DNA from 2 places in the Streptomyces castrisilvae genome. Region 1 is predicted to be linked to the other one. Evidence: predicted binding sites of a transcription regulator. Region 1 holds the regulator's gene; the other holds the start of a gene.
The links. The regulator HrcA, encoded in region 1, represses chaperone genes, less so after heat shock. The targets are predictions, from matches to a motif close to TTNGCACTCNGNNNNNCNGAGTGCNAA.
Positions count from the first base shown of each region.

Region 2: groL (chaperonin GroEL) is a predicted target of HrcA. The motif match lies at 1,668-1,694, and genes of this name have one in related genera.

Region 1 is NZ_CP120997.1:2,288,104-2,302,924, reverse strand. It holds gene lepA (translation elongation factor 4) at 1-1,131, shown strand, start outside; gene P8A18_RS09855 (AMP-dependent synthetase/ligase) at 1,414-3,303, shown strand; gene P8A18_RS09850 (ATP-binding SpoIIE family protein phosphatase) at 3,535-5,433, shown strand; gene hemW (radical SAM family heme chaperone HemW) at 5,479-6,720, shown strand; gene P8A18_RS09840 (hypothetical protein) at 6,731-7,033, opposite strand; gene P8A18_RS09835 (DUF3097 domain-containing protein) at 7,068-7,886, opposite strand; gene P8A18_RS09830 (MBL fold metallo-hydrolase) at 7,911-8,642, opposite strand; gene hrcA (heat-inducible transcriptional repressor HrcA) at 8,827-9,843, shown strand; gene dnaJ (molecular chaperone DnaJ) at 9,844-10,980, shown strand; gene P8A18_RS09815 (nitronate monooxygenase) at 11,090-12,163, shown strand; gene P8A18_RS09810 (16S rRNA (uracil(1498)-N(3))-methyltransferase) at 12,160-12,906, shown strand; gene P8A18_RS09805 (hypothetical protein) at 12,979-13,506, shown strand; gene P8A18_RS09800 (S41 family peptidase) at 13,645-14,821, shown strand, end outside.
Region 2 is NZ_CP120997.1:4,366,060-4,380,880, forward strand. It holds gene thrC (threonine synthase) at 1-570, shown strand, start outside; gene P8A18_RS18810 (MoaD/ThiS family protein) at 614-892, shown strand; gene P8A18_RS18815 (cold-shock protein) at 1,332-1,538, shown strand; gene groL (chaperonin GroEL) at 1,856-3,481, shown strand; gene P8A18_RS18825 (alpha/beta hydrolase family protein) at 3,587-4,885, opposite strand; gene P8A18_RS18830 (GNAT family N-acetyltransferase) at 5,038-5,814, opposite strand; gene P8A18_RS18835 (TetR/AcrR family transcriptional regulator C-terminal domain-containing protein) at 6,172-6,888, opposite strand; gene P8A18_RS18840 (CocE/NonD family hydrolase) at 7,000-8,679, shown strand; gene P8A18_RS18845 (glycosyl hydrolase family 28-related protein) at 8,879-10,921, shown strand; gene P8A18_RS18850 (maltokinase N-terminal cap-like domain-containing protein) at 11,107-11,739, shown strand; gene P8A18_RS18855 (hypothetical protein) at 12,733-13,080, shown strand; gene P8A18_RS18860 (GNAT family N-acetyltransferase) at 13,584-14,132, opposite strand; partial or broken gene P8A18_RS18865 (IS5/IS1182 family transposase) at 14,210-14,401, opposite strand; gene P8A18_RS18870 (hypothetical protein) at 14,538-14,821, opposite strand, start outside.

The DNA of each region.
Region 1 (14,821 bases):
GCCACCCACGAGCTGCTGGAGATCGGTGTCTCCTCCCCGGAGATGACCCCCTCCGACGGCATCGGCGTCGGCGAGGTCGGCTACATCATCACCGGGGTGAAGGACGTCCGGCAGTCCAAGGTCGGTGACACGATCACCTCGCTGAGCGGCGGGGCGACCGAGCCGCTCGGCGGTTACAAGGACCCCAAGCCGATGGTGTTCTCCGGGCTCTACCCCCTGGACGGCTCGGACTACCCGGACCTGCGCGAGGCTCTCGACAAGCTCCAGCTCAACGACGCCGCCCTGGTGTACGAGCCGGAGACGTCCGCGGCGCTCGGCTTCGGTTTCCGCGTCGGCTTCCTCGGGCTGCTCCACCTCGACGTGGTCCGCGAGCGGCTGGAGCGCGAGTTCGGTCTCGACCTCATCGCCACCGCCCCCAACGTGGTCTACCGGGTCGAGATGGAGGACGGCACCGAGCACACCGTCACCAACCCGAGTGAATTCCCCGAGGGCAAGATCGACAAGGTGCACGAGCCGGTCGTCCGGGCCACGGTCCTGGCGCCCAGCGAGTTCATCGGCGCGATCATGGAGCTCTGCCAGCAGCGCCGCGGCACGCTCCTGGGCATGGACTACCTCTCCGAGGACCGGGTCGAGATCCGCTACACCCTGCCGCTCGCCGAGATCGTCTTCGACTTCTTCGACCAGCTGAAGTCCAAGACCCGGGGCTACGCCTCCCTCGACTACGAGCCCACCGGCGAGCAGTCCGCCCAGCTCGTCAAGGTCGACATCCTGCTGCACGGCGACAAGGTCGACGCGTTCTCCGCGGTCACGCACAAGGACAAGGCGTACGCGTACGGCGTGCGGCTCGTCGCCAAGCTGCAGAAGCTCATCCCCCGGCAGAACTTCGAGGTGCCGATCCAGGCGGCCATCGGCTCCCGGGTCATCGCCCGTGAGACCGTCCGGGCCATCCGCAAGGACGTCCTCGCCAAGTGCTACGGCGGCGACATCTCCCGTAAGCGCAAGCTGCTGGAGAAGCAGAAGGAGGGCAAGAAGCGGATGAAGATGGTCGGCAACGTGGAGGTGCCGCAGGACGCGTTCATCTCCGTGCTGTCGACCGACGAGTCCGCAGGGGAGAGCAAGGGCAAGAAGTAGGGCACGCGAGAGAACGAGGAGCCCTACCGGCAGGTAGGTACGCGGGCCCCCGCATCGCAGGAACGCTGCGGAGCGGGGGTCCGTTCGTTATCAAGCGGGGTCCGATTGCCTCTTACGCGGGGCGCGCGGGCGCTCTACCCTGATCACGGCTTCGTAGTTACTCGCCAGTTAAGCAAGCAGGATTTCAGCACGCAGAGCAAGCAGCAGCAAGCACCCACAGGCGGAGAGCGCACCGCAACCAGCAGCCGGTCGTGAAGTACTGCCGCAGGCCCGGAGGATGTCGTGAGCGACACACAGACCATGATCGAGAACCGTCCGCCCTCCGTGGCGACCCTCTTCATCGACCGCGTGGCGGCCACCCCGGACGGGGAGGCCTACCGCTACCCGGTCCCCGCGGCCGACGGCCGGGGGCCCGACGAGTGGAAGTCGCTCAGCTGGGCGCAGGCCGCCGAGCGGGTGTACGCCGTGGCCGCCGGGCTGATCGCGCTGGGCGTGCGCCCCGAGGAGCGCGTCGCGCTCGCGGCGTCCACCCGGGTCGAGTGGATCCTCGCCGACCTCGGCGTGATGTGCGCGGGCGCCGCGACCACCACGATCTACCCCTCGACCAACGCCGAGGAGTCGGCGTTCATCCTCTCCGACTCCGACAGCCGGGTCCTGATCGCCGAGGACGCGGTCCAGCTGGCCAAGGCCCGCGAGCGCCGCGCCGAGCTGCCGGACCTCGCCCACGTCGTCGTCATCGACGCGGAGGGCGCGGGACCCGCGGAGGGCGACCCCGAGGGCTGGGTGCTCACCCTGGCCGATCTGGAGGCCCTGGGCACCGAGCACCTGGCGAAGGACCCGGCAGCGGTCCGCAGCCGGGTCGACGCCATCACCTCCGACCAGCTGGCGACCCTCATCTACACCTCGGGCACCACCGGCCGCCCCAAGGGCGTCCGGCTGCCGCACGACAACTGGTCGTACATGGCCAAGGCCACCGTCGCCACCGGCCTGATCACCAAGGACGACATCCAGTACCTCTGGCTGCCGCTCGCCCACGTCTTCGGCAAGGTCCTCACCTCCGGGCAGATCGAGGTCGGCCACGTCACCGCCGTCGACGGCCGCGTCGACAAGATCATCGAGAACCTGCCGGTCGTCCAGCCGACGTACATGGCCGCCGTCCCGCGCATCTTCGAGAAGGTCTACAACGGCGTCGCCGCCAAGGCGCGCGCGGGCGGCGGGGCCAAGTACAAGATCTTCCAGTGGGCGGCCGGCGTCGCCCGCGAGTACGCCAAGGTCTCCCAGGACAACTTCCGGCGCACCGGCAAGGCGTCCGTGCCCTTCGCGCTCGGCGCCAAGCACAAGGTCGCCGACACCCTCGTCTTCGCCAAGATCCGCGAGGCCTTCGGCGGCCGGCTCCGCGCCTGCGTCTCCGGGTCCGCCGCGCTCGCCCCCGACATCGGCCTCTTCTTCTCCGGCGCCGGCATCCACATCCTGGAGGGCTACGGCCTCACCGAGTCGAGCGCCGCCTCCTTCGTCAACCCGGGCGAGAGCTACCGCACCGGCACGGTCGGCAAACCCCTGCCCGGCACCGAGGTCCGGATCGCCGACGACGGCGAGATCCTGCTGCGCGGCCCCGGCATCATGGAGGGCTACCAGGGGCTGCCGGAGAAGACCGCCGAGGTGCTGGAGGCCGACGGCTGGTTCCACACCGGCGACATCGGCGAACTGTCCGTGGACGGCTACCTGCGGATCACCGACCGCAAGAAGGACCTGATCAAGACGTCGGGCGGCAAGTACATCGCGCCCGCCGAGGTCGAGGGCCAGTTCAAGGCGGTCTGCCCGTTCGTCTCGAACATCCTGGTGCACGGCGCGGACCGCAACTTCTGCACCGCGCTGATCGCCCTGGACGAGCCCACCATCCTCGGCTGGGCCGCCGAGAACGGCATGGAGGGCAAGTCGTACGCGGACGTCGTGGCCTCGCCGAAGACCGTCGAGCTCATCGACGGCTACGTCAAGCGCCTCAACGAGGGGCTCCAGCGCTGGCAGACGATCAAGAAGTTCCGGCTGCTCCCGCGCGACCTCGACATCGAGCACGGCGAGGTGACGCCCAGCCTCAAGCTGAAGCGGCCCGTCGTCGAGCGCACGTACAAGGACCTGATCGAGGACATGTACGCCGGTTCCCGGGAGGCGTGACGGGCGCCTCGCCCGGCGCTCGCCCACTCTCGTACGCCCCCTGCAAGCCCCCCGCGTGCTCCGGCGCGGGGGGCCGGCGCGTTCAGGCCGCGCCGTCTTCACCACCCACTTCGGTAACTCGGCGCGTATCGGGAGGGCCGATCTGTCACTCTGTCGGTGTCGTCAGCGGCGCATAACGGAGAACAGGCAGAGCGAGAACAGGTCAGGAGCCGCCCTGTGGGGTCCATTCCCTTGCAGCGGGACATCGTGCAGCGTCCCGGAACCACCGCCGCTTCCACCGGCACACAGCCGGCCGCCCGGACCAGCCTGCCCGGGAACCTCCTCGCGCCCTCCGCGGCCCGGCGGTTCGTCGCCGCCGCGATCGCCGAGTGGAGCGGGCTCGGACTGCCCGCCGCCGTGGGGTTCAGCGACCGGCTGTCTGACGACGCGGCGACGATCGTCAGCGAGCTGGTCACCAACGCCGTCGTCCACGCCGGCACCACCGTCGAACTGCTCTTCCGGCTGGAGGAGGCCACCGAGGAGGAGGCGTCCGCCCTCGTCCTGGAGGTCTCCGACCACCACCCGGCCCGCGCGTTGCGCAGCGACCACGGGAGCGGCGACGAGGGCGCGGGCGAGCCGGCCGACTACGGGCGCGGCCTGGAGATCGTCGCCACCCTCGCCGAACGCTGGGGTGTCACCTACCGCACCGGCCTCAAGACCGTCTGGGCCCGCCTCCCCGTGGACGACTGGAACCCCTTCCCCGACGCCGGCGCCGAGCCCGGTTTCGAACGCGGACTGCGCGCCGCCGAACTCCTCGCCCCCACCGCGCGGCGCGCCCTGCGCGACGACGGGGACTGGGCCGGGCGCGGCGCGCTCTCCTTCCTCGCCGAGGCATCCGACCTGCTGGCCGGACAGCTGGACGAGGACATCGTCGCGGCGCTCGCCGGACAGTTACTCGTCCCCCGGCTCGCCGACTGGTGCGCGATCTGGCTGGAGCCCGAGAGCGGCGGCCCCTCGGCCGTCCCGCGCCTCGCCAAGGTCTGGCACGTGGACGAGGACCGCATCCCGCCGCTGCGCGCCCTTCTGGAGGGGGACCCGCTCCGGCTCCCCGAGCGGGTCGGCACCGGCGCCGTCTCCATGCCGTGGCCCGGCGGCGCCGAGGACGGCGGGACGCCGGAGAAGGACGAGGCCGAGGGCGTCGCGCTCGCCTACCGGATCACCTCGGGCGGCCGCACCCTCGGAGCCGTACTCCTGGGCCGCGAGTCGACCGCGCGCGTCCCCGACGAGCTGACCGCCCTCATAGAGGACTTCGTCCGCAGGGTCGGCCTCGCCGTCGGCGCGGCCCGCGCCTACACCCGGCAGGCCACCATCAGCCGCATCCTGCAACGCGGGCTGCTGCCCAGCAAGGTCGCCCGGATACCGGGCGTCGCCAGCTCCCTGGTCTACGAACCGAGCGACGACGGGGTCGTCGGCGGCGACTTCTACGACATCTTCCCGTGCCCCGGCGACCGCTGGTGCTTCGTGCTCGGCGACGTCCAGGGCAGCGGCCCCGAAGCCGCCGTCGTCACCGGGCTCGCCCGCCCCTGGCTGCGGCTGCTGGCCCGCGAGGGCTTCCAGGCCGACGAGGTCCTGGTCCGCCTCAACCGGCTGCTCCTGGACGACGCGATGGAGGCCGCCGAGGCGGCCGCGCTCATGGTCGCCGCCGCCGGCGGCCAGCACTCCGCGGACAGCGGCCAGTCCCGCTTCCTGTCCCTGCTGTACGGGGAGCTGGTTCCGCTGCCCGGCGGCGGCGCCCGCTGCACCCTGGTCAGCGCGGGCCACCCGCTGCCGCTGCTGCTGCGGCCCGACGGCACCGTGCGGCCCGCCGCCGAGCCGCAGCTGCTGCTCGGCGTCATGGACGACGCCGTCTACGAGACCCAGAGCTTCGACCTCGCCCCCGGCGACAGCCTGCTCTGCGTCACCGACGGGGTCACCGAGCGGCGCTCGGGCCCGCTGATGTTCGACGACGGCGACGGGCTCGCCCGCGCCCTGTCCGGCTGCGCCGGGCTGAACGCCGAGGAGATCGCCGACCGCATCAAACACGCCGTGCACGCCTTCGCCGAGCGCCCGCCGGACGACGATCTGGCGCTGCTGGTCCTCCAGGCCGAGTAGGCGGGGGCACGGGCGTGGCGTCCGGTTGCCGGGCGGCGCGCGACAATGGACGGTATGCCTTCCGTACTGCCCGATGGTGAGCCCGTGCCCGACGACGGGGCGCTGCCCCGCCACGCCCTGGAAGGCGCAGCCGGCCGCCCGCTCGGCTTCTACCTGCACGTGCCGTACTGCGCGACCCGCTGCGGCTACTGCGACTTCAACACCTACACCGCGACCGAGCTGCGCGGCTCCGGCGGTGCGCTCGCCTCCCGCGACACCTACGCCTCGCACCTCGTCGGCGAGATCCGCCAGGCCCGCGAGGTGCTCGGCGACGACCCACGGCCGGTGCGCACGGTCTTCGTCGGCGGCGGCACGCCGACCCTGCTGGCAGCCGCCGACCTGGTCCGGATGCTGGCCGCGGTCCGCGAGGAGTTCGGGCTCGCGGACGACGCCGAGATCACCACCGAGGCCAACCCCGAGTCCGTCGGCCCCGCCTACCTGGCCGAGCTGCGCGAGGGCGGCTTCAACCGGATCTCCTTCGGCATGCAGAGTGCCCGGCAGCACGTCCTGAAGATCCTCGACCGCACCCACACCCCGGGCCGGCCCGAGGCGTGTGTCGCCGAGGCGCGGGCGGCCGGCTTCGAACACATCAACCTGGACCTGATCTACGGCACCCCCGGCGAGTCCGACGACGACTGGCGCGCCTCCCTGGACGCGGCGATCGGCGCCGGACCCGACCACGTCTCCGCGTACGCGCTGATCGTCGAGGAGGGCACCGGGCTCGCCCGCCGGATCAAGCGCGGCGAGATCCCGATGACGGACGACGACGCGCACGCCGACCGGTACCTCATCGCGGACGAGGCGATGGCCGCGGCCGGTTACTCCTGGTACGAGGTGTCGAACTGGGCCCGCACCCCCGAGGGCCGCTGCCTGCACAACGAGCTGTACTGGCGCGGCGCCGACTGGTGGGGCGCCGGCCCCGGGGCGCACAGCCATGTCGGGGGCGTGCGCTGGTGGAACGTGAAGCACCCCGGGGCGTACGCGCAGGCGCTCGCCGAGGGGCGTTCCCCGGGGGCCGGGCGCGAGATCCTCTCCGCCGAGGACCGCCGCGTCGAGCGCATCCTGCTGGAGCTGCGGCTCGTGGACGGCTGCCCGCTGTCCCTGCTGGCCCCCGCCGGTCTCGCGGCGGCCCGCCGGGCGGTGGACGACGGGCTCCTGGAGCCGGCGCCGTTCGACGACGGGCGGGCCGTGCTCACCCTGCGCGGACGCCTGCTGGCCGACGCCGTGGTGCGCGACCTCGTGGACTGAGGCGGGGCGCTCACTTCGGCAGCAGGCAGTCCGGCGGGGTGAGGACGCGCTTCCCGGCCGCGCGGCCGCAGATGATCCGGGCGTGGCTGCGGCCGGACGTCGTCACCAGCCGGACGACGGCGAGCCCCAGCAACGCGCCCCACCAGGTGCCGGGGCCGCGCCGTCCGGCCCGCCGGTCCAGGGCGGCGTCGTACGGGGTCTCGCCGCGCCCTTCGAGCAGCTTCAGGGGGACCCGGCGCGGCAGGTTGGCCCGGTGGGTCCGGCGGGTCCGGCGCACGATCTGCTCGACCCGGGCGTCCACGGCGGCCGGCACACCGGCGTCGGCGGCCTGGAGGATCCACCGGACATCAGGCCGGAAGGGTGACGAAATCGATCAATTCCTCGACCCGGCCCAGGAGTTCGGGCTGGAGGTCCCGGTAGGAGTGCACCGAGGACAGGATGCGCTGCCAGGCCGCGCCGGTGTTCTCCGGCCAGCCCAGCGCCCGGCACACGCCCGTCTTCCAGTCCTGGCCGCGCGGCACCACCGGCCAGCCCGGGATGCCCACCGACGACGGCTTCACGGCCTCCCACACGTCGATGTAGGGATGGCCGACCACCAGGACGTCACCGTCCGAGACCCGCGCCGCGATCCGGGACTCCTTGGAACCGGGCACGAGATGGTCGACCAGCACCCCGAGCCGCGCGTTCGGCGCGGGCGCGAACTCCCGCACGATCGCCGGCAGGTCGTCGATGCCCTCCAGGTACTCGACGACCACGCCCTCGATCCGCAGGTCGTCGCCCCAGACCCGCTCCACCAGCTCCGCGTCGTGCCGCCCCTCCACATAGATCCGCCCGGCCCGAGCCACCCGCGCCCGCGCCCCGGGCACCGCCACCGAGCCGGAGGCCGTACGCGCGGGCCGCACCGGCCCGCCGGCCGACGGGCGCACCAGCGTCACGACCCGGCCCTCCAGCAGGAAGCCGCGCGGCGCCATCGGGAAGACCCGCTGCTTGCCGAAGCGGTCCTCCAGCGTCACCGTCGGCCCCTCGGCGGTCTTCTCGCACCGGATCACCGCCCCGCAGAAGCCGGTGGCGACGTCCTCCACCACCAGATCGGGCTCGGCGGGCACCTCGGGGACGGGGGCGGACTTCTTCCACGGCGGGGTCAGATCCGGCTGGTAGCTGCGCATCGCACGACGATAAGCGGGGAAGGGCTACGACACGCCGAACCGTTCCGCCAGTGCCTCGCGCTGTGCCCGGACGAACGCCGCGTCCACCACGGCGCCGTGCCCCGGCACGTACAGCGCGTCCTCGCCGCCCAGTGCCAGCAGCCGGTCCAGCGCGCCCGGCCAGCGGGCGGGGCGGGCGTCCGGGCCCGCCTGCGGTTCACCGGCCTCCTCGACCAGGTCGCCGCAGAACACGAGGGCGGGCGAGCCGCAGGAGCCCGGGACCAGCACCGCGAGGTCGTGGCCGCTGTGCGCCGCGCCCACGTTCACCAGCAGCACTTTCCGGCCGCCGCCCAGATCGAGCGCGCTCTCCCCGGACACCTCGTGGCCCGGGGCCACGAGCACATCGGTGGACTCGGCCGCGTCCGGCTCGGGCAGGCCCTGGCTCACCGCGTCGGCGTACAGCTCCTCCGCCCCCCGCCGCATCAGGTCCCGCGTGCCCGCCGCGCCGTACACGCGCACCCCGGCGAAGGCCGCCGTGCCCAGCACATGATCGAAATGGGGGTGGCTGAGTGCGATGTGCGTCACCCTCCGGCCGAGCAGCGCCTGCGCCTGGGTGCGCAGCTCCACCCCCTCACGCAGCGACGCACCGGTGTCGCAGAGCAGCACCCCGTCCGCCCCGGCCACCAGCAGGGCCGTCGCGTCCCACACCGGAAGGCGCCGACGGCCCACTCCGTGACCGAGCCGCTCCCACCCGAAGTCTTCCCAAGAGGCGTCCATACGGCGACGCTATCGGCATCGGCCCGCGCGCTCCCGCAGTGGTGTGGCCGGTCGCCCTTGCTAGGGCACCACCCCGTCGCCGTACACTGACCGGGGATCGTTGGCACTCGTACGCACCGAGTGCCAGGAGGAATCCCGGGAACGGCCCGAGAACCACCGAGGTAGACAGCTGGAGGTGTGCGCGATGCTCAGCGAACGCAGACTCGAAGTGCTGCGCGCCATCGTTCAGGACTACGTCGGAACCGAGGAGCCCGTCGGCTCCAAGGCGCTCACCGAGCGGCACCGGCTGGGGGTCTCCCCGGCCACCGTCCGCAACGACATGGCGGTGCTGGAGGACGAGGGCTTCATCGCCCAGCCCCACACCAGCGCGGGGCGCATCCCGACGGACAAGGGCTACCGGCTCTTCGTCGACAAGCTCGCGGGCGTCAAGCCCCTCTCGTCGCCGGAGCGCCGCGCCATTCAGAACTTCCTCGACGGCGCGGTCGACCTCGACGACGTCGTGGGCCGGACCGTACGGCTGCTCGCGCAGCTGACCCGGCAGGTCGCCGTCGTGCAGTACCCCTCGCTGACCCGCTCGACGGTGCGGCACGTGGAACTGCTGTCCCTGGCTCCGGCGCGGCTGATGCTCGTGCTGATCACGGACACCGGCCGGGTCGAACAGCGGCTGGTCGACTGCCCGGCGCCGTTCGGCGAGACGTCTCTCGCCGATCTGCGGGCCCGGCTCAACAGCCGGGTGGTGGGGCGCCGTTTCACGGACGTCCCGCAGCTGGTGCAGGACCTGCCGGAATCCTTCGAGAGCGAGGACCGGGGAACCGTGTCCACCGTGCTCTCGATCCTGCTCGAAACCCTCGTCGAGGAGACGGAGGAGCGGCTGATGATCGGCGGCACCTCCAACCTCACCCGCTTCGGACACGACTTCCCGGTGATGATCCGGCCGGTGCTTGAGGCACTGGAGGAGCAGGTCGTGCTGCTGAAGCTGCTCGGCGAGGCCACGGACTCGGGCATGACCGTACGTATCGGGCACGAGAACGCCCACGAGGGGCTCAACTCCACGTCCGTCGTCGCGGTCGGCTACGGTTCGGGCGACGAGGCAGTCGCCAAACTCGGCGTGGTCGGACCGACCCGCATGGACTACCCCGGAACGATGGGAGCGGTACGCGCAGTGGCACGTTACGTCGGACAGATCCTGGCGGAGTCGTAAGTGGCCACGGACTACTACGCCGTACTCGGCGTGCGCCGCGACGCCTCTCAGGACGAGATCAAGAAGGCATTCCGGAGGCTCGCCCGCGAGCTGCACCCGGACGTCAACCCCGATCCGAAGACCCAGGAGCGGTTCAAGGAGATCAACGCCGCTTACGAGGTCCTGTCGGACGCACAGAAGAAGCAGGTCTACGACCTCGGCGGCGACCCGCTCTCCCAGTCCGGGGGCGGCGGCGCGGGCGGGTTCGGCCAGGGCGGCTTCGGTAATTTCTCCGACATCATGGACGCGTTCTTCGGTACGTCGTCGCAGCGCGGACCCCGTTCGCGCACCCGGCGCGGCCAGGACGCCATGATCCGGCTGGAGATCGACCTGTCCGAGGCGGCCTTCGGCACGACCAAGGACATCCAGGTCGACACGGCCGTCGTCTGTACGACGTGCAGCGGCGAGGGCGCGGCCCCCGGCACCTCCGCGCAGACCTGCGACATGTGCCGCGGCCGCGGTGAGGTCTCCCAGGTCACCCGGTCCTTCCTCGGCCAGGTCATGACCTCGCGGCCCTGCCCGCAGTGCCAGGGCTTCGGCACGGTCGTGCCGACCCCGTGCCCGGAGTGCGCCGGCGACGGCCGCATCCGTTCGCGGCGCACGCTGACCGTGAAGATCCCCGCGGGTGTCGACAACGGCACCCGCATCCAGCTCGCGGGCGAGGGCGAGGTCGGCCCCGGCGGCGGCCCCGCCGGGGACCTCTACGTCGAGATCCACGAGCTGGCGCACGCGGTGTTCCAGCGCCGCGGCGACGACCTGCACTGCACGGTCACCATCCCCATGACGGCGGCGGCCCTCGGCACCAAGGTGCCGCTGGAGACGCTCGACGGCCTGGAAGAGGTCGACATCCGGCCGGGCACCCAGTCCGGCCAGTCCGTCCCGCTGCACGGCCGCGGCATCACCCACCTGCGGGGCGGCGGACGCGGCGACCTCATCGTGCACGTCGAGGTCACCACCCCGGTCAAGATGGACCCCGAGCAGGAACGCCTCCTGCGCGAACTGGCCAAACTGCGCGGCGAGGAGCGGCCCACCGGCCAGTTCCAGCCCGGCCAGCAGGGCCTGTTCTCGCGTCTGAAGGACGCGTTCAACGGCCGCTGACGGCACCCGTCCGTCCGGTACGGGCCCGGCCCCGGGCCCGTACCGCACCGGACGAAAGCTGTCGTGGGGCGGGCATCACGGGACAGGAGGGACATGACACGATGCGGTCATGTCCTCCGCATTGACCGATCTCTGCCGGTATCCGATCGTGCAGGCCCCGATGGCGGGCGGTCCGTCCTGCCCGCAGTTGGCGGCGTCGGTCGCCGATGCCGGCGGGCTCGGTTTCCTGGCCGCCGGGTACAAGACGGCGGACGGCATGTACCAGGAGATCAAGCAGGTGCGCGGGCTGACCGGACAGCCCTTCGGCGTCAACCTCTTCATGCCGCAGCAGAAGCTCGCCGACCCGGGTGCCCTGGAGGTCTACCGCCACCAGCTCGCCGGCGAGGCCACCTGGTACGAGACGCCCCTCGGTGACACCGACGCCTGCGGGGACGACGGCTACGAGGCCAAGCTCGCCATCCTGCTGGAAGACCCGGTTCCGGTCGTCTCCTTCACCTTCGGCTGCCCCTCGCGCGACACCCTCGACGCGTTCGCCGCCGCCGGTACGTACACCGTCGTCACCGTCACCTCGCCCGAGGAGGCCCAGGCCGCGCAGTGGGCCGGCGCCGACGCCGTCTGCGCCCAGGGCACCGAGGCGGGCGGCCACCGCTCCACGTTCCGCGACGACCCGGAGACCGACGGCGGCGGGACCGGGCTGCTGTCCCTGGTGACCCAGGTGCGCGAGACCGTGCAGATACCGGTGATCGCCGCGGGCGGGCTGATGCGCGGCGCGCAGATCGCCGCGGTGCTCGCGGCGGGCGCCGACGCCGCCCAGCTCGGCACCGCGTTCCTGGTCTGCCCCGAGTCCGGCGCCCACCTGCTGCACAAACAGGCCCTGACCAACCCGCTGTTCGTCCGCACCACGCTGACCCGGGCCTTCTCCGGGCGCCCGGCCCGCGGCCTGGTCAACCGCTTCGTGCGCGAGCACGGACCGTACGCCCCCGCCGCCTACCCCCAGGTCCACCACATGACCTCCCCGCTGCGCAAGGCGGCGGCCCGTGCCGGGGACGCGCAGGGCATGGCGCTGTGGGCGGGGCAGGGCCACCGGATGGCCCGCGAGCTGCCCGTGGGCCGGCTGGTCCGGCTGCTCGTCGAGGAACTGGACGCCGCACGGACGGCAGTGAGCGCAAGGAGTACACAGTGACGGCACCCGTCTTCGTCGTCGAAGACCTGCCCGGCGGGACCGAGTTCGTCCTCGACGGGCCCGAGGGACGGCACGCCGTCTCGGTGAAGCGCCTGCACGCCGGGGAGGACGTCGTCCTGACCGACGGCCGCGGCCGGTGGGCCGAGGGCGTCGTGAAGGCCGCCGAGGGCAAGGACCGGCTGGTCGTGGGCGGCCTGGACCCGGTGCACGAGGAGCCGCGCCCGGCCGCCCGGATCACCGTCGTGCAGGCCCTGCCCAAGGGGGACCGGGGCGAGGTCGCCGTCGAGACGATGACCGAGACCGGGGCCGACGCGATCGTGCCGTGGCAGGCGGCGCGCTGCATCACCCAGTGGAAGGGCGACCGGGGCCTCAAGTCCCTCGCGAAATGGCGCAGCACGGCCCGGGAGGCCGGCAAGCAGTCCCGCCGGGTGCGGTTCCCGGACGTGGCGGACGCGGCGTCCACCAAGCAGGTCGCCGCGCTGGTGGCCACCGCGGACTTCGCGGCCATCCTGCACGAGGACCGCGGCCACGACAGCGAACCGCTGGCCACCGTCGACCTGCCCGAGGCCGGTGAGATCGTGCTGATCGTCGGCCCGGAGGGAGGCGTCTCGCCGCAGGAACTGGCCGTGTTCCAGGCCGCCGGGGCCCGCGTCTGCCGGCTCGGCCCGACCGTCCTGCGCACCTCCACGGCGGGCACGGCGGCGACGGCGCTGCTGCTGGGACGCACGGGGCGCTGGTCGTAACCCCGCCCCGATGGGGTGGTTGTGGCCACAAGCGGTCTACCGCACCGTCAGGAGCGGTGGGAAGCTGCCTTTATGGGGACATCAAGGGCATGGAGCCGTCGCGCGGTCCGTCGCTTTCCGGCCGCACTCTGCCTCGCCGCCGCAGCCGTCACCGGCCTCACCGCCTGTGAACCGGCCGACGGCCTCGACACGCTGAACACCGCGGCCGTCGCCGTGACCACCGACCGGACCGCCACCCGCGCGCTGGAGCACGAAGGCATCGACGTGAGCTGGCTGAGCTGCACCGCCGGCCTCGGCAAGGACGAAGCGAAGGCCTCCGCATCCGCCTCCGCGCAACGGGTGGCCGAGGTCCACTGCGACGGCAGGACGAAGGACAGGCAGAAGATCACACTCGACGGCCGGGTGACCCACGCGGTCAACGGCCGCTGCGTACGCGGAGACATGACGGCCAAGACCGGCGGGCGCGCCGTCTTCCGGGCCACCCTGCTCGGCGACTGCGCGGCCCCCGCCACGACCGCACCGCCCGCCGGGGGCGCGGGGCCGGTCAACGGGCCGACGGCCACCGTGACGGTGACGGTGACCGCGTACCCCGGCAAGTGAGCGCCGCTCCGGAGGGGGCGGCCGGACGTGCGAGGGGGCGCATATCCCAGGGGCATGTGCGCCGCACTTCCACCGTGCCACGACGTACTCCGGCCAACCCCGTACCACCTCGGACGTCCGCGGCCTAGGCTGAACCGTGTGACACAGCCTTCCTACCTCCGGTACCCCCATGTCCACGGTGACTTGATCGCCTTCACAGCCGAGGACGACGTCTGGCTCGCCCCGCTCGACGGCGGACGGGCGTGGCGAATCAGCGCCGACAACCGTCCAGTCGCCCAGCCGCGCATATCTCCCGACGGCACCCTCGTCGCCTGGACCTCCACCCGCGACGGGGCGCCCGAGGTGCATCTCGCCCCCGCCGACGGCGGGCCCTCGCGACGGCTCACCCACTGGGGCGACGCCCGCACCACCGTGCGCGGCTGGACCCCCGATGGGGACGTACTGGTCACGAGCACCCAGGGCCAGGTCTCGCTGCGCCGCAGCTGGGCTCGGGCCGTCCCGGTCGACGGCGGTCCCGCGCGGACCCTCCCGTACGGGCCCGTCGGCTCCCTCGCGTACGGGCCCGGCGGACGGGTCCTGCTGCTTTCGGCCACCATGGGGCGCGAGGCCGCCACCTGGAAGCGCTACCGCGGTGGCACGGCCGGCAAGCTCTGGATCGCGGCCGGGGACGACCCACAGGAGTTCGCCCGCCTCCACGAGGACCTCGACGGCAACATCGAGTGCCCGATGTGGGTGGGGGAGCGCATCGCGTTCCTCTCCGACCACGAGGGCGTCGGCGCCCTCTACTCCTCCCTGCCCGACGGCGGCGACCTGCGCCGGCACACCGGCACCGACGGCTTCTACGCCCGGCACGCCACCACCGACGGCACCCGGGTCGCCTACGCGTCGGCCGGTGAACTCTGGCTCCTGGACAGCCTGGAGAGCGAGGAGCCCCGCCGCGTCGAGATCCGGCTCGGCGGCCAGCGCGCCGACCTCCAGCCCTACCCGCTGCACGCCGACAGCCACCTGACCAGCGCGTCCCCGGACCGCACCGGACGCGGCAGCGCGGTCTGCACCCGGGGCGCCGTCCACTGGGTCACCCACCGCGAGGGCCCCGCCCGCGCGCTCGCCGCCGAACCCGGCGTACGGGCCAGGCTGCCCCGTACGTTCCAGGCCGACGGCGACCAGCACGTCGTCTGGGTCACCGACGCCGAGGGCGACGACGCGCTGGAGTGCGCCCCCGCCACCGGCACCGCGCCCGGCGCCGAGCCCCGCCGCCTGGCGGCCGGCCGGCTCGGCCGCGTCCTGGACCTGGCCCCCGCCCCCGACGGCAGCC
Region 2 (14,821 bases), 2.1 Mb from region 1:
GAGCAGCTCGGCTGGCGGCTGCCCGACCAGATCGTCATCCCGATCGCCTCCGGCTCGCAGCTGACGAAGATCGACAAGGGGCTGCGCGAGCTGATCCGGCTCGGCCTGGTCGAGGACAAGCCGTACAAGATCTTCGGCGCCCAGGCGGAGGGCTGCTCCCCGGTCTCCGCCGCCTTCAAGGCCGGCCACGACGTGGTCCGCCCGCAGAAGCCGAACACGATCGCCAAGTCCCTGGCGATCGGCAACCCGGCCGACGGCCCGTACGTCCTGGACATCGCCCGCCGCACCGGCGGCGCCGTCGAGGACGTCGACGACGAGCAGGTCGTCGACGCGATCAAGCTGCTGGCCCGCACCGAGGGCATCTTCGCCGAGACGGCGGGCGGGGTGACGGTCGGCGTGACGAAGAAGCTGATCGAGGCCGGTCTGCTCGACCCGTCGCTCACCACCGTCGTCCTGAACACCGGGGACGGCCTCAAGACGCTGGACGCGGTCGCCGCCACCTCGCAGGCCACCGCGACGATCCGCCCGAGCCTGGACGCCTTCCGCGCGGCCGGACTCGCCACCAGCTGAGCAGCCTCCGACCCACTCCAGTCTCCAGGAAGGGCACCCGAACATGAGCGTCAAGGTCCGCATCCCCACCATCCTCCGCACCTACACGGGCGGCCAGGCCGAGGTCCCGGCCGAGGGCGCGACCCTCTCCGAGGTCATCGCCTCGCTGGAGAAGGACCACCCGGGCATCGCCGCCCGCGTGCTGGACGACCAGGGCAAGCTGCGCCGCTTCGTCAACGTGTACGTCAACGACGACGACGTCCGGTTCGAGGGCGGTCTGGACGCGGTGACCCCGGACGGCGCCGGTATCTCGATCATTCCCGCGGTCGCCGGCGGCTGCTGACGCCGGGGGCCTTTCAAGATCGGCCCCGACTTCGACGCATTAACGGAATTGCCCCCTCCGCACGAGAAGCGGAGGGGGCAATTCTGCATGGTTGAACGGGGTAGAGTGTGGGAAGTCCCCTTCGCTGCCCGTGTCACTCGCATATGAGAATGCGCCGCGCCACGACTAGAAGCAGCCAAAGTGCCTGGTCCCCTTGCGCCATAAGTCGCCTTTGCCGGGCCCGACTTGCCCCGCAATCTCGCGAGTTCCCCGTATTCGGGCGATCGGTGCCGCGCAGAATTGTCGTCCGATTGACCTGTTGCAGAGGGCAGTTGGACAGATACATTCAGCCGCGGTCGGCGCGCTCCAGCGCACACACTCTCTCCTGTCGGAGGGTGGGTTCTGACCCGGGTCCGCGAAGTGTGGGCCTGTGCAAGGGCCAGTAATAGGGGAGTTAGGCATGGCTCAGGGCACCGTCAAGTGGTTCAACGCGGAGAAGGGGTACGGCTTCATCGCGGTCGACGGTGGTGCGGATGTTTTCGTCCACTACAGCGCGATCCAGATGGACGGGTACCGCACCCTCGAAGAGGGTCAGCGAGTTGAATTCGAGATCTCGCAGGGCCAGAAGGGGCCGCAGGCGGACATGGTCAAGCTCGCCGTCGGCTGAGCCCGGCACGGCCACGACACAGTCGGCCACGACACCAGGCACGCGCGAAGGGTCCGTACCGAGAGGTACGGACCCTTCGCGCGTCCGGCCTGTCCGTCCCTGGGCCTGTCCACATGCCGACGGGTGACGCTTGCACTCTCGGGGGTCGAGTGCTAATCATTGGCTTAGCACTCTCCAGGTGAGAGTGACAGAATTTGGACCGGGCCGGTGAGGCCCGCACGCCTGGTGGGGCAAGGAACCGCCAGGCACGCAGGCCGTCCGTCGCGGGCGCCACTCGGTCCGGAGCAATCCACCCCTGTCCGGGAGGACCACTTCACATGGCCAAGATCATCGCGTTCGACGAGGAGGCCCGGCGCGGTCTTGAGCGCGGCATGAACCAGCTCGCCGACGCCGTCAAGGTCACCCTCGGCCCCAAGGGCCGCAACGTCGTCCTTGAGAAGAAGTGGGGCGCCCCCACGATCACCAACGATGGTGTTTCCATCGCCAAGGAGATCGAGCTGGAGGACCCGTACGAGAAGATCGGTGCGGAGCTGGTCAAGGAGGTCGCCAAGAAGACGGACGACGTCGCCGGCGACGGTACGACCACCGCCACCGTTCTCGCCCAGGCGCTCGTCCGCGAGGGTCTGCGCAACGTGGCCGCGGGTGCGAACCCGATGGCTCTCAAGCGGGGCATCGAGAAGGCCGTCGAGGCCGTCTCCGCCGCCCTCCTGGAGCAGGCCAAGGATGTGGAGACCAAGGAGCAGATCGCTTCGACCGCCTCCATCTCCGCCGCCGACACCCAGATCGGCGAGCTCATCGCCGAGGCCATGGACAAGGTCGGCAAGGAAGGCGTCATCACCGTCGAGGAGTCCCAGACCTTCGGTCTGGAGCTGGAGCTCACCGAGGGTATGCGCTTCGACAAGGGCTACATCTCGGCGTACTTCGCCACCGACATGGAGCGCATGGAGTCGTCCCTCGACGACCCGTACATCCTGATCGTGAACTCGAAGGTCAGCAACGTGAAGGACCTCCTTCCGCTGCTGGAGAAGGTCATGCAGTCCGGCAAGCCGCTGCTGATCATCGCCGAGGACGTCGAGGGCGAGGCCCTGTCGACCCTGGTCGTCAACAAGATCCGCGGCACCTTCAAGTCCGTCGCCGTCAAGGCCCCGGGCTTCGGCGACCGCCGCAAGGCCATGCTCGGCGACATCGCCATCCTCACCGGTGGCACGGTCATCTCCGAGGAGGTCGGCCTCAAGCTGGAGAACGCCGGGCTCGACCTGCTCGGCCGCGCCCGCAAGGTCGTCATCACCAAGGACGAGACGACGATCGTCGACGGTGCCGGTGACAGCGACCAGGTCCAGGGCCGCGTCAACCAGATCCGTGCCGAGATCGAGAACTCCGACTCGGACTACGACCGCGAGAAGCTCCAGGAGCGCCTGGCGAAGCTGGCCGGCGGCGTGGCCGTCATCAAGGCCGGTGCCGCGACCGAGGTCGAGCTCAAGGAGCGCAAGCACCGCATCGAGGACGCGGTGCGCAACGCCAAGGCCGCCGTCGAGGAGGGCATCGTCGCCGGTGGTGGCGTGGCTCTGCTCCAGGCCTCGGCCGTCTTCGAGAAGCTGGAGCTCTCGGGTGACGAGGCGACCGGCGCCAACGCCGTGAAGCTCGCCCTTGAGGCCCCGCTGAAGCAGATCGCCATCAACGGTGGTCTCGAAGGTGGCGTCGTCGTGGAGAAGGTGCGCAACCTGGCCGTCGGCCACGGTCTGAACGCCGCGACCGGCGAGTACGTCGACATGATCGCCGAGGGCATCCTCGACCCGGCGAAGGTCACGCGCTCCGCCCTCCAGAACGCCGCGTCGATCGCCGCGCTGTTCCTCACCACCGAGGCCGTCATCGCCGACAAGCCGGAGAAGGCCGCTCCGGCGGGCGCCCCGGGCGGCATGCCGGGCGGTGACATGGACTTCTGATCCTGACGGATCGGCAGTTCCTGTTCAGCTGTGCACGGCACCGGCCCCCGGGGAGAGATCCCCGGGGGCCGGTGCCGTCTGCCGTCCTCACACGCGCCGGGTCCGTCACCGGCTGAAGACCATCTCCGGGAACCGGTCGGACGGGCCGTCCAGCAGCCCGTCGTCGTGGCCGCGCAGCCGGCGGTCGAAGAACGACGTCACATACGCCCGGCTCGCGGCCGCCGCCCGGTCCGGCCGTACCGTCCCGACGGTCTCCGCCAGTCCGCCGGCGGGCTCCGCGCCTTGGCGGGCCAGCTGCGGCAGCAGCAACTGGGCGTCCGTGTACGAGGCGTGGCGTGAGCCGGTCAGCGTGACGTTCGCCTTCCAGCCGCGGGTGTTGCGCCAGAAGGCCGCCCAGGACGGCTGCTTCCGGTAGTCGCCCGAGCCCTCGCCGTCCGTACCCATGAGCAGCAGCGGCCGGTCAAGACCGTCCCGCGCCACCGTGCTCAGCCGGCTGCCGTCCGGCTCCCCGCCGACGTAGTCCATCTGCCCGTCCATGTTGACGCCGGCCAGGACGCGCGGGTCGTCGTGCATCGTCTGGGCCGCGGTGAAGCCGCCCGCGGAGTGGCCGAACATCCCGGTCCGGCCCGGATCGAGTACGCCTCCGAACAGCGTCCGGTTCAGCCCCGGCAGCCGGTCGAGCACGAACCGGGTGTCGGCGACCCGTACGGCCACGACCTTGCGCAGCAGGGCGCTGACCGCGTCCGGGTCGGTGGGCGGGGCGCCGTCGAAGATCCGCATGGTGGCGAGACGGCCGCCGGGGAACTCCACCTCGGTGGCCTCGTAGGTGTGGTCGACGGTGACGACCGCGTACCCGTGACTGGCGAGGTCGTCCACCAGTGCCGTGTTCCAGGTGCGGGGGTCGCCGAGCCCGGCGGAGTACAGGACGACGGGCAGCCGCCCGGCGCGCGGGTCGACGGGCGCGTCCCGGTGGGCATGGCCGACCGTGGCCGCCCAGTCCGCCGACCCGGGGGCCATGCCCAGGTTCATCGCGGCGGCCCCCTCGGGTCCCCCGAAGTGGGCGGCCGCCGCGGCGGTCATGTGGGGCACCCGGCGCCCGGCCCGGCCGGGGGCGGCGGGGTAGTGGACGCTGACCATGAGCTCCCGGTACGGCGACGCGTCCGGCGCCCACGGCTCGGGCCGGGTGCGGTCGACGAGCCGGAGGGCGGTGCACCCGACGTCGTACGGGCCGGTGGGGCGCGGCAGCCGGGCGGTGGGCGCGCCCTTCGCGGACGGGGCGCCCGCGCCCCGGCGGCCGGCCGCCGCCGACGGTACGGCGGAGGTGGCCAGCAGGGCGGAGGCGGCGAGCCCGGTGACGAGCACCTGCCGGCGGTCGTGGATACGCGTACGCGGGACTGCGGTCACCTGGAACTCCCCGGTTCGGGCGGCATCGCACACGGACGGCGTGTGCGGCGGACGGCCCTCACGATGCCCGCCCGGTGCCGGAGAGCGCGTGATACCGGGGTGCTCATCGTGCCGGGCGGGTCCTGGCACCTGGGTATGACACGCGGCGCCTCTCAGGGGAGCCGTCGGGCCGTCCGGTGCCGTACCCAGACGTTCGGCTCGGCGTAGACCGCCAGGTCGTGCGCGAGATCGCACCGCACCGGGACGAGGGCGCCCGGCACTTCGGTGTCGCCGTCGCGGTCGAAGGGCAGGCCCGTCCACTCCCGCCACTGCGCGAGCGAACCGGTGACCGTCATCGACGCCGGGGCGACCTTCTCGATCGTGCCGCCGGACCTGACGTGCGCCCTCAGCCACGGGTCCTCCGGCAGCCCGTCGTCGCGCCGGCGGCCGATGTACGCGGCCATCGGGACGTGCGGATGCAGATGCTTGGCCGTGGGGCGGACCGGAGCGAACAGCGCGTCATGTCCCTGCTGGGCGGCGGCGTTCCGCAGCGCCTCCAGCATCCGGTACGAGAGGCCGCGCCCGAGGTACGCCCGGTCCACGACGATCTCCAGCGCGCTCGCCGCCGACACCGCCCGCCCGTCCCAGTGGTCCAGGAACGCCCAGCTCAGCACCCGGTCCCAGCCCTGGTCGGGGGTTGTCTCGCGGCCCTCGGCCGTGCCGTCGAAGGGCACGGCGAGCCCGCGCGCAACCACCCGGTCGCCGTCGGTCGCCACCACGCAGTACGCGGGGAACTCACCCGGCACCCGGCCCACCAGGGCGTTGCCGACCAGGTCGTGCGGGACGAAGGGCGGCCAGGTGTTGTCGATCTCGTATATCCGGGTGATCAGGGCGGGCCGCTCGGAGAGCGGGGTGATCAGGATGGCGTCGTCGTGTGCGGTGGGGTCCATGATCCGGACTGTTCCACAGGCGTCGGGCGGGGCGCGAGGCGTTTCCCGCGCGGTCGCGGGGTGGGGTCCGAGGTGGTTCGGCCCGCCTGTTCCCCGCGCGGCCGGAGGGCGGGTGGCGGGGGTTTCCTGTCTGTCCGCCGGGCCGGACGGGGGTTTCTTGTCTGGTCGCCGGGCCGGACGGGGGTTTTTCGTCTGGCCCGCCGGGCCGGACGGGGGTTCCCCCTCTGGCCGCCGGGCCGGAAAGGGGGTTCTCGTCCGGCCCGGCGGGCCGGGGCCGAGGCGGTTTCCGGCGCCCGGTCAGCCCGCGCGGCGGTTTCCGGTGCCCGGTCAGTCCGCGAGGCGGTTTCCGGCGCCCGGTCAGCCCGCGTCGAGGCCGTCGACGAGGCGGCTCAGGAAGCGTTCGAACGTGGCGTCGGGGGTGCCGGGCCGTCCGGCCGACGCGAGGGCGCGGGCCAGCTCCGGGTGGTGGCCGTCGGCGGCGACCTCGGCGAGGTAGAGCGCCTCGGCGGCGGCGCGGCCGGGCGCCTGCTCGGCTCTGGCCCGGCTCACCTCGTACGCCGTGTGGCCCGCCACGAACGCGGTGAGCTGGGCGAAGACCTCCAGCCGGGCGGCCCCGTCGAGCCCGCTGGGGCGCAGGGCGGTCAGGGCGTGTTCGAGAAAGGCGAGGGTGTGGGGGCCGAGGGTGCGGCGCTCCTGCACGGCGGCGGGCAGCCAGGGGTGGCGGAGCATGTGGGTGCGCTGGAGGCGGCCGATGGTCTTGAGGTCGGTGCGCCAGTCGCCGGTGAGCGGGTCGCTGGTGGGCAGCTCGCCGGAGACGCGGTCGATCATCAGGTCGAGCAGCGTCTCCTTGTCGGGGGCGTAGCTGTACAGCGACATGACGCCCGCGCCCACCTCGGCGGCGACCCGGCGCATGGTGACCGCGTCGAGCCCCTCGGCGTCCGCGACGGCGACCGCCGCCGCCGTGATCGCGTCGCGGCTGAAGGCGGGCCTGCGCCCCCGGCGGGGCCGGTCCGGCGCCGACCACAGTTCGCGCGGGTCGACGCCGCCCGCGCCGGGCCCGTCGGTGCGGGTCACGGTCTCATCCCCTCTCACCTGGGTTGCTCCACCGTCCCATCCAAGCATCCACTATTCTCGTACTGTGTACGAGAATGCTCGCCCGAGCATGATGCCCGAGGGAGGCGCACGATGACACGACCCACGCCCGAAGCCCGCCCGAGGTCCGCCCGGAAGCCGCCGGCCGGGAAACCGCCGCTCGCCTCCCGGCTGATGCGGTCCACCTGGCGCGGCCTGCCGGCCGCCCGTCACGAGGTGGGGGTCGAGCGGGGCCTGACCGTGCCCGCCGCCGACGGCAGCCCGCTGGTCACCGACCACTACTTCCCGCGCGCCGAGGGCGACTTCCCCACCCTCCTGGTGCGCTCGCCCTACGGGCGGGGCGTGCCGTGGTCCCCGCAGTACGGGATGCTCTTCGCCGAACAGGGCTTCCACGTCGTCCTCCAGAGCTGCCGGGGCACCGGCGGCTCGGGCGGCGACTTCCACTTCTGGCGCAACGAGGCCCCCGACGGCCGGGCCACCGTCGACTGGCTGCGCGAACAGCCCTGGTTCGACGGGAGCCTGGGCACGGTCGGCCCCAGCTACCTCGGCTACGTCCAGTGGGCTCTGGCCCTCGAACCGCCGCCGGAGCTGAAGGCCATGGTGGTCCAGGTGGGGCTGCACGACCCGTACGCCCTCTTCCACACCGACGGCGTCCTCCATCTGGAGACCGCGCTCGCCGTGGGCTCGGGCATGACGTACCAGCACCGGGGCATGGGCCCGTTCCTCCGGGCGACCCTGCGCCTCCAGCGCCGGATGCGCTCCGTCGTCACCGCGCGCCCGTCGCGCGGGGCGTACGCGGACGCGCTCGGCGGTGAAGTGCCCTGGCTGGACGGGGTGATGGACCATCCCGACCCCGACGACCCGCACTGGGACGGCGCGTCCCTCGCCGGCGCGGCGGACCGGGCGGCCGTCCCCACCGTGCTGATCACCGGATGGCACGACGTCCTCGCCGGCCAGACCTTCGAGCAGTACGGCCGGCTGCGCCGGGCGGGCGCCGACGCCACGCTGCTCGTCGGCCCGTGGACCCACACCTCGGCGCTCCAGAAGGGCTGGCCCGAGGTGTTCGCCGAATCCCTCGCCTGGCTCCGCGCCCACCTGTGCGCCGACCCCTCCGGCCTGCGCCCCACCCCCGTACGCGTACACCTGGGCGGTACGGAGCCGGCCGTACGGGACCTCGAAGCGTGGCCGCCGGCCGGGGCGGCCACCGCCTCGTGGTTCCCGGCCCCCGACGGCCACCTCACCGCCGAGCCGCCCACGGACGCGGCGCCCCTGGCATCCTTCCGCCATGACCCGGCCGGCCCGACGCCTTCCGTGGGCGGCCCCCTCCTCTCCCGTACCGCCGGAGCGCGCGACAACGGCGCCCTGGAGGCCCGCGAGGACGTCCTGACGTTCACCGGGCCGGTCCTCACCGAACCCCTCACCGTCCTCGGCCCGGTCTCCGCCCGGATCAGCGCGTCCACGGACACCGGCCACGGGGACGTGTTCACCCGGCTGTGCGACGTGGACCCCGAGGGGCGCTCCACCAACGTCTGCGACGGCCTCGCCCAGCTGCGCACCACGGGCCCGGACCCGGTCCGCGTGACTGTCCCGATGGGCCACACCGCCTACCGCTTCGGCATCGGCCACCGCGTCCGCTGGCAGATCAGCGGCGGCGCCCACCCGCGCTTCGCGCCCAACCCGGGCACGGGGGCGTCCCGGACCGACGCCACGGAGTACGTACCGGTACGCGTCACGGTCCACGCGGACTCGGAGCTGATGCTTCCGGTGGAGTGAGATCGTCCTGCCTTGCGCGAGGTTACGCAAAAAAATGACGAACCAACGCACTACTACGCCAGGAAGTTGGAAACTGATCGCAGGAGTCTTGTGAACGGGGAGCTGGGCGCCCTACTGTCACCTCACTCATGACGGCGGCGACTCCCCACGCGCGCACGGCCGTTGACCCCCCGAGAGAAACGGGCACGCGATGTCACGGATGACCACCGACGCTTCGGTGAGGGCGCGAAGACCGCGCAGGACAGGGCTGTACGCGACCGCCGTCGCCTCGGTGACCGCGGCGGCCGTGGGGCTCGGGGTGCTCGCCGGTACGCCCGCGCTCGCCGGCCCGCGCAGCGCCGCCCCGGTCGTCACCCGGGCCGCCCTCGATCCGGCGCTGGTCGCGGGGAAGGGCGCCAAGGTGGCCTTCGCCGAGCAGGAGGCCGAGAACGCGGTGACCAACGGCACGGTCATCGGCCCCGACCGCGACGCGTACACGCTGCCCTCGGAGGCGTCGGGCCGTAAGGCGGTGAGCCTGGCGCCGGGGCAGCACGTCGAGTTCACGCTGCCCGCCCCGGCCAACGCGATCACCGTGCGCTACAGCATCCCGGACGCGCCGGGCGGCGGCGGGATCACCGCACCGCTGGACGTCGCGGTGAACGGTACGAAGCGCTCCACCATGACGCTGACCTCGCAGTACTCCTGGCTGTACAACCAGTACCCGTTCTCCAACGACCCCGGCGCCGGGCTCCTCCACCCGGACTGGTGGATCACCGAGTGCTCCTGCGTGCCCGCCGAGACGACCCCCGCCCCGGTCATCGACAAGCCGTACCGGCCCAGCCACTTCTACGACGAGCAGCGCCTCCTGCTCGGCCGGACCTACCGCGCGGGCGACACCGTGCGGCTGACGGTGCCGGCCGGCAGCCGGGCCGGGTCGACGGTCATCGACCTGCTCGACTCGGAGCGGGTCGGCCTCCCGCACGTGGAGCTGCTCGCCGCCAACGTATGGGCGTTCGGAGCCGATCCGACCGGCCGGCGGGACGCGGCGGACGCGATCGACAAGGCCATCGCGTTCGCCCGGCGCACGCACCTCAAGGTGTACATCCCGCCGGGGACGTACCGGGTCGACCGCCACATCGTCGTGGACGACGTCACCATCGTCGGCGCGGGCAACTGGTACACGAAGATCAAGGGCCGCGAGGTCGCGCTCGACAAGCCCGCCGCCGACGGCTCGGTGCACACGGGCGTCGGCTTCTACGGGAAGTCCGCGGCCGAGGGCGGCAGCCGCAACGTCCACCTGTCCGGCTTCGCCATCGAGGGCGACGTACGCGAACGCGTCGACACCGACCAGGTCAACGCCATCGGCGGTGCGATGAGCGACTCCACCATCAAGGGCCTGCACATCAGCCACACCAAGGTCGGCATGTGGTTCGACGGCCCGATGAAGAACCTGCGGATCTCCGACAGCATCATCGTCGACCAGATCGCTGACGCCATCAACTTCCACACGGGCGTGACCGATTCGAGCGTCACGGACACCTTCGTACGCAACTCCGGCGACGACGGCCTCGCGATGTGGGCCGAGAAGACGACGAACGCCCGCAACACCTTCTCCCACAACACCGTCCAGACCCCGGTCCTGGCCAACGGCATCGCGATCTACGGGGGCACCGACACCACCGTCTCGGACAACCTCGTCGCCGACCCGGTCCGCGAGGGCAGCGCCCTGCACATCGGCGCCCGCTTCGGCGCCGAACCCTTCGCCGGGAAGCTGGACGTCAAGGGCAACACGACGGTCCGCGCCGGTACGTACGAACTCAACTGGAACATCGGCCTCGGCGCCCTGTGGGTCTTCGCCCTGGACCGCAGCATCGACGGAGCCGACATCCGGGTCACCGGCAACGACTTCCTCGACAGCACCTACAACGCGGTCATGCTGGTCTCCGACTGGGCGGTGAAGGACCAGTACGTGATCGAGAACATCCACTTCAAGGACATCCGGGTGGACGGCACCGGCACCTCGGTGCTGAGCGCCCGCGCGGCGGGCGGCGCGACCTTCGAGAACGTGGACGCGCGCAACGTCGGCGCGGTGGGCGTCAACAACTGCGGCTCGTTCAACTTCCCCGCCACCGGTTCGGAGTTCACCCTCACGGACCTGGGCGGCAACGACGGCGACTGGCTCGCCCCCTGGCTGCTGCCCAACACGATCACCTGCGACGACCGCCCGGAGGTGGTACCGCCTCCGGCACCGGGCGCGTGGTGACCGTTTCCTGACGGCCCGAAGGCCGAGGGGGCGGCTAGGGCCTGTCCGGCGGATCTTCGCGGGCCCGCGAAGATCCGCCGGACAGGCCCTGGTTGCATACGCTCAGCACAGCGCGCGGGTCCGGCGACGGCCCCGCGCGCCAGGCAAACCAGCCGCCCACTCGACGCACGGGAGAGATCTCCGGTATGGCCGTCATCCACCGCACCACTCTGTCGCCGACCAAGCTCGAACTGCTCACCCCCTGGCTCCCGACCCGCCCCTGGTACGCGGGCCCCACGCACCCGGTCCTGTCGAGGTCGGGCGGCTTCCGGCTGGACGACCCGCAGGGCGAGGTGGGCATGGAGCTCATGGTCGCCACCGACACCTCGGGCGCCGAGCCGGTGGCGTACTTCGTGCCCCTCACCTACCGGGGCGCCCCGCTCGACGGCGCGGAGGACGCGTTGGTCGGCACCACGGAGCACGGCGTGCTGGGGAAGCGCTGGGTGTACGACGGCGGCCACGACCCGGTCCTGGCCGAACAGCTCTTCGCCCTCCTCGCCGGCCGCGCGGAGCCCCAGGCCCAGAGCGAGACCGACACCCCGGACCCGACGATCACCTACTCCCGCACCATCCCGAACGTCCTGTCCGGCCCCTTCACGGCTGCCGACGACGAGGCGGGCACGGACATCGCCGCCAAGGGCGCGACCCTCCACCTGAACCGCGTCCTGCGCCCCGCCGACGCTCCGCCGGAGGGCGCGACGGGCCACATCGCGGGCCCCTGGCGCACGCCGGAGGACACGGAGGCGCGGGGGGTGTTCGCGGTGCTGCGGGGGGCGTAACTGCCTGGAGGCCGAAGCTGACCGGTCGGCGCTGCCCGGGGGGACGACCCACTCGGCGGGCCGGCCGGTTGGCGCCAGACCGCCTCAAACTCAGCTGGGGGTACGTCAGAATGGATACCTTGCAGCGGGGCTGCCGCCGAGGGAGCGGGGGGACTGTGGAGCAGGTGGACATGCTCAGGTACGGAGCTCATGGCGGCCTATTTATCTCCGGGTCAACGATGTTCCGGTATGTGTAGAGCGAGCAGATCTGGCCCTGGCATGCACCGGGCGTGACATTCAAGATCTGGATCACCATCGAGATCCCTCCTGACGGTTTAGAAGTCGTCTCATTTGGCTGCCTGCCGCCGCAGGCTCCTCCGCTGATTACCGTTTCGCGATGTTGCTTCAGGATTCATGTCCCGTGACTTCTCTCGTCCGGATGTGCTCTTGAGGCGGCTCCGGGGACTCCTCCGCCACACCCACGCCGCCAAAGCTCGGGTACGGCATCGAGGGCTCCCCTTCGCCGTGCAAGACCACGAATGATCATTCTGCCTCGCGAATCCCGGAGTCGCAGTCACCCGTTGCCGCAGGGACGTTCGGCACCGAGTTGGGCTTCGCGCCGGCACTCGCGACAGTCCGGCAAGCCACTCAGTACCTGTTTCCGGAGCCCTGGCCGTAGTTTGCCTGGCTCAGGAATCGGAGCCCTACTTCAGCGATCTCGCCACGGATATCCCAGCTGCTTCAGGGCTTCTATGTGCGAAGTGGCCCCCGGGGCGGTATTCGCGTGCAATCGGCATGTTTGCGTGTCCGCGGGGGTGACTGATCGTTCTCACATCGCAGTCCCTGTGAGATGACCTCACCTTCTTCGACTCCTCTGGAGGAACCATGACGTCCATGCAATGGGCGACGAGGGCTTGGCGGCCCGTGAACCGGTTCGTGCTCTGCGCAGCGGCAGCGGCGGCGGTCGCGCTGAGTGGAATCAGCCCGGCTGCTGCCGCGTCAGAGGACGTCCGAGTGACGTACGAGAGCGCCATCAGCACCAATAGCGGCAACTCGTACGACGTGGAGATTACGGCTACGGTCACCCGGGTCGGCGATCGCTATGAGCTGAAGGGCAAAGTGAAGGCGAAGTGCTTCCACTCGTCGGGGCCGGACCAGAAATGGGGTCTGGCTTTCGGGTCCAGTGCAGAAAGCTGGCGGTATGCGGAGGGCGCCTGCGGCGATCGAACGTGGCGGTACGAGGACATCAACGTGACCGGTCCTCTGCGCCCGGACGGGCGTGTCTACCTGCAAGCTGGTGCTTACGGTGGAAACGGGCTCGGCAGTTGGGGCTGGGGAACCCAGCGGAGCGTCTGGGTGTGACCGCGGTCGTCTCAGCGCGACGGTGAGCGGGGGCGCCCTGCACGGCGACGCCACGCGAAACAGACGGCCGCCGGCTTCGTGCGCGGTACCTCGCACGCTACGGGACAGCGATCGTCTGCCTCGTGTTGTGGTCACTGCCAAACCTGCCGGACGGATCACGGCAATGTCTGCTTGACAGCAACGGCCCCTTCGGAAGATTGCCGACGGGGCCGTTACTGCAGGCCCGCTAAGGGCTGTCCCGCCAGGAATTGCGGGACAGCCCTTAGCTAGTGCGCGGCAGGCAACGTTCGCCCTGTCGACCACCTCGCGGAGGCGTTCGTCGGCGGCGAACAGGTACCGGACTCTGTGCGGGCGGGTGTAGGCCGCCCGCCGACGCGGCCTCGGCTTTCGGCCGGGTCCTTGTGCCGTCCGCCACGCTCGGTCCTATGCCGTCCGGGGTGAGGCTGGAGGTTGAACGGGCCGAACTCCCCAAGGCAGAGAATGACTTCGGGGCGTTCGCGTCACTATGCGTTGGGGTCACGGAGGCCGACTGCGTCATGCCGCCAGAACGGCTCTGTATAGACCAGCGTCCCCGTCATCCATGGCTCATACCCCGGGAGCCTGATGGCCTGGAAGGCACCGTCCGGGATACGCAGGGATGGCTTTCGGAAGCCGAGGTCACCACCGGCCGCGAAGCCGAAACGCGAGTAATAGCCAGGATCGCCCTCCAGGAAGACGACGGGAACAGCTCGCTCGGCGAGGACCCCCAGTCCGTGTCGGACCAGGGCCGAGCCGATACCGCGCTTATGGAGCTCAGGCATCACGGCCAACGGACTGAGGACTTGCACTTCGACCAGCCGCCGCGGGGCATCGAGCAGACTGCGGGTGAACATGACGTGGCCGACGACCTGCCTGTCGCGCTCGGCGACCAGCGAGAGACCGCCCTCGGGCATGATGGTGTCCCGCAGGGTATCGATCAGGTCGGCCACGACAAGGCCATGGTCACCAAACGCCTGCAGGTGAACATCCCGCACGGCCTGTCTGTCGCTCGGAAGTTCTTCGCGAAGATCCATACCCGGAGGGTAAAGACCTCTCCGGGCCGCGCGCACGCAGTTTTGGAGCCGGAAGGACACGCGGTCAGTGAGCGTTTTCAGCGTTGTGTCTCCAGGGTGAGGAGGGCTCTGGTGATGTCGCTCATGCGGTTGGGGCTGATGCGGGATCTGCGGAGGATCTGCCAGGGTTCCAGTCGTGCCTTACCTCGCTCGACGGGTGCACGGGCTGCGGACAGGGTCCGGTTCGCGGTCTGCTCGGTGGGTGTGGGTTCGCCGCCCGGTGCGCGGCGCTTGGCAAGTGGTGACCTGGTTGCCGGCACCGATCCGTCGCGCACTCCGACCCCGCACCGCCCCGTCACCCGATCAGCGGCCACGCTGAAATAGCCCACTGACCTCAAGGTGTGGAGCGAGTGGTTCCGGGGTCCGTCAGGGCTTGGGGTGGAGACCGGATCGTACGGCTTGGGCGTGGGCGCGGACCTTTTGGGCGGGGAGGGTGGGTTCCTGGTGGGTGGGGGTGCCTCGGCAGGTGCGGCATTTGCCGCCGGGTAGGGCTTCGAGGGTGCCGGGGGCTCGGCATTCGCTGCATTCGAGGGAGCGCAGGACGGTGTGGGGTTCGCGGGCTGGGGGCAGTTTGGTCTGGAGGCGTGTGGCGATGAGGGCGGCCGGGTGGTGGATGCGGTCGGGGAGGCCTGCGGTCAGGGCGTGTGTGA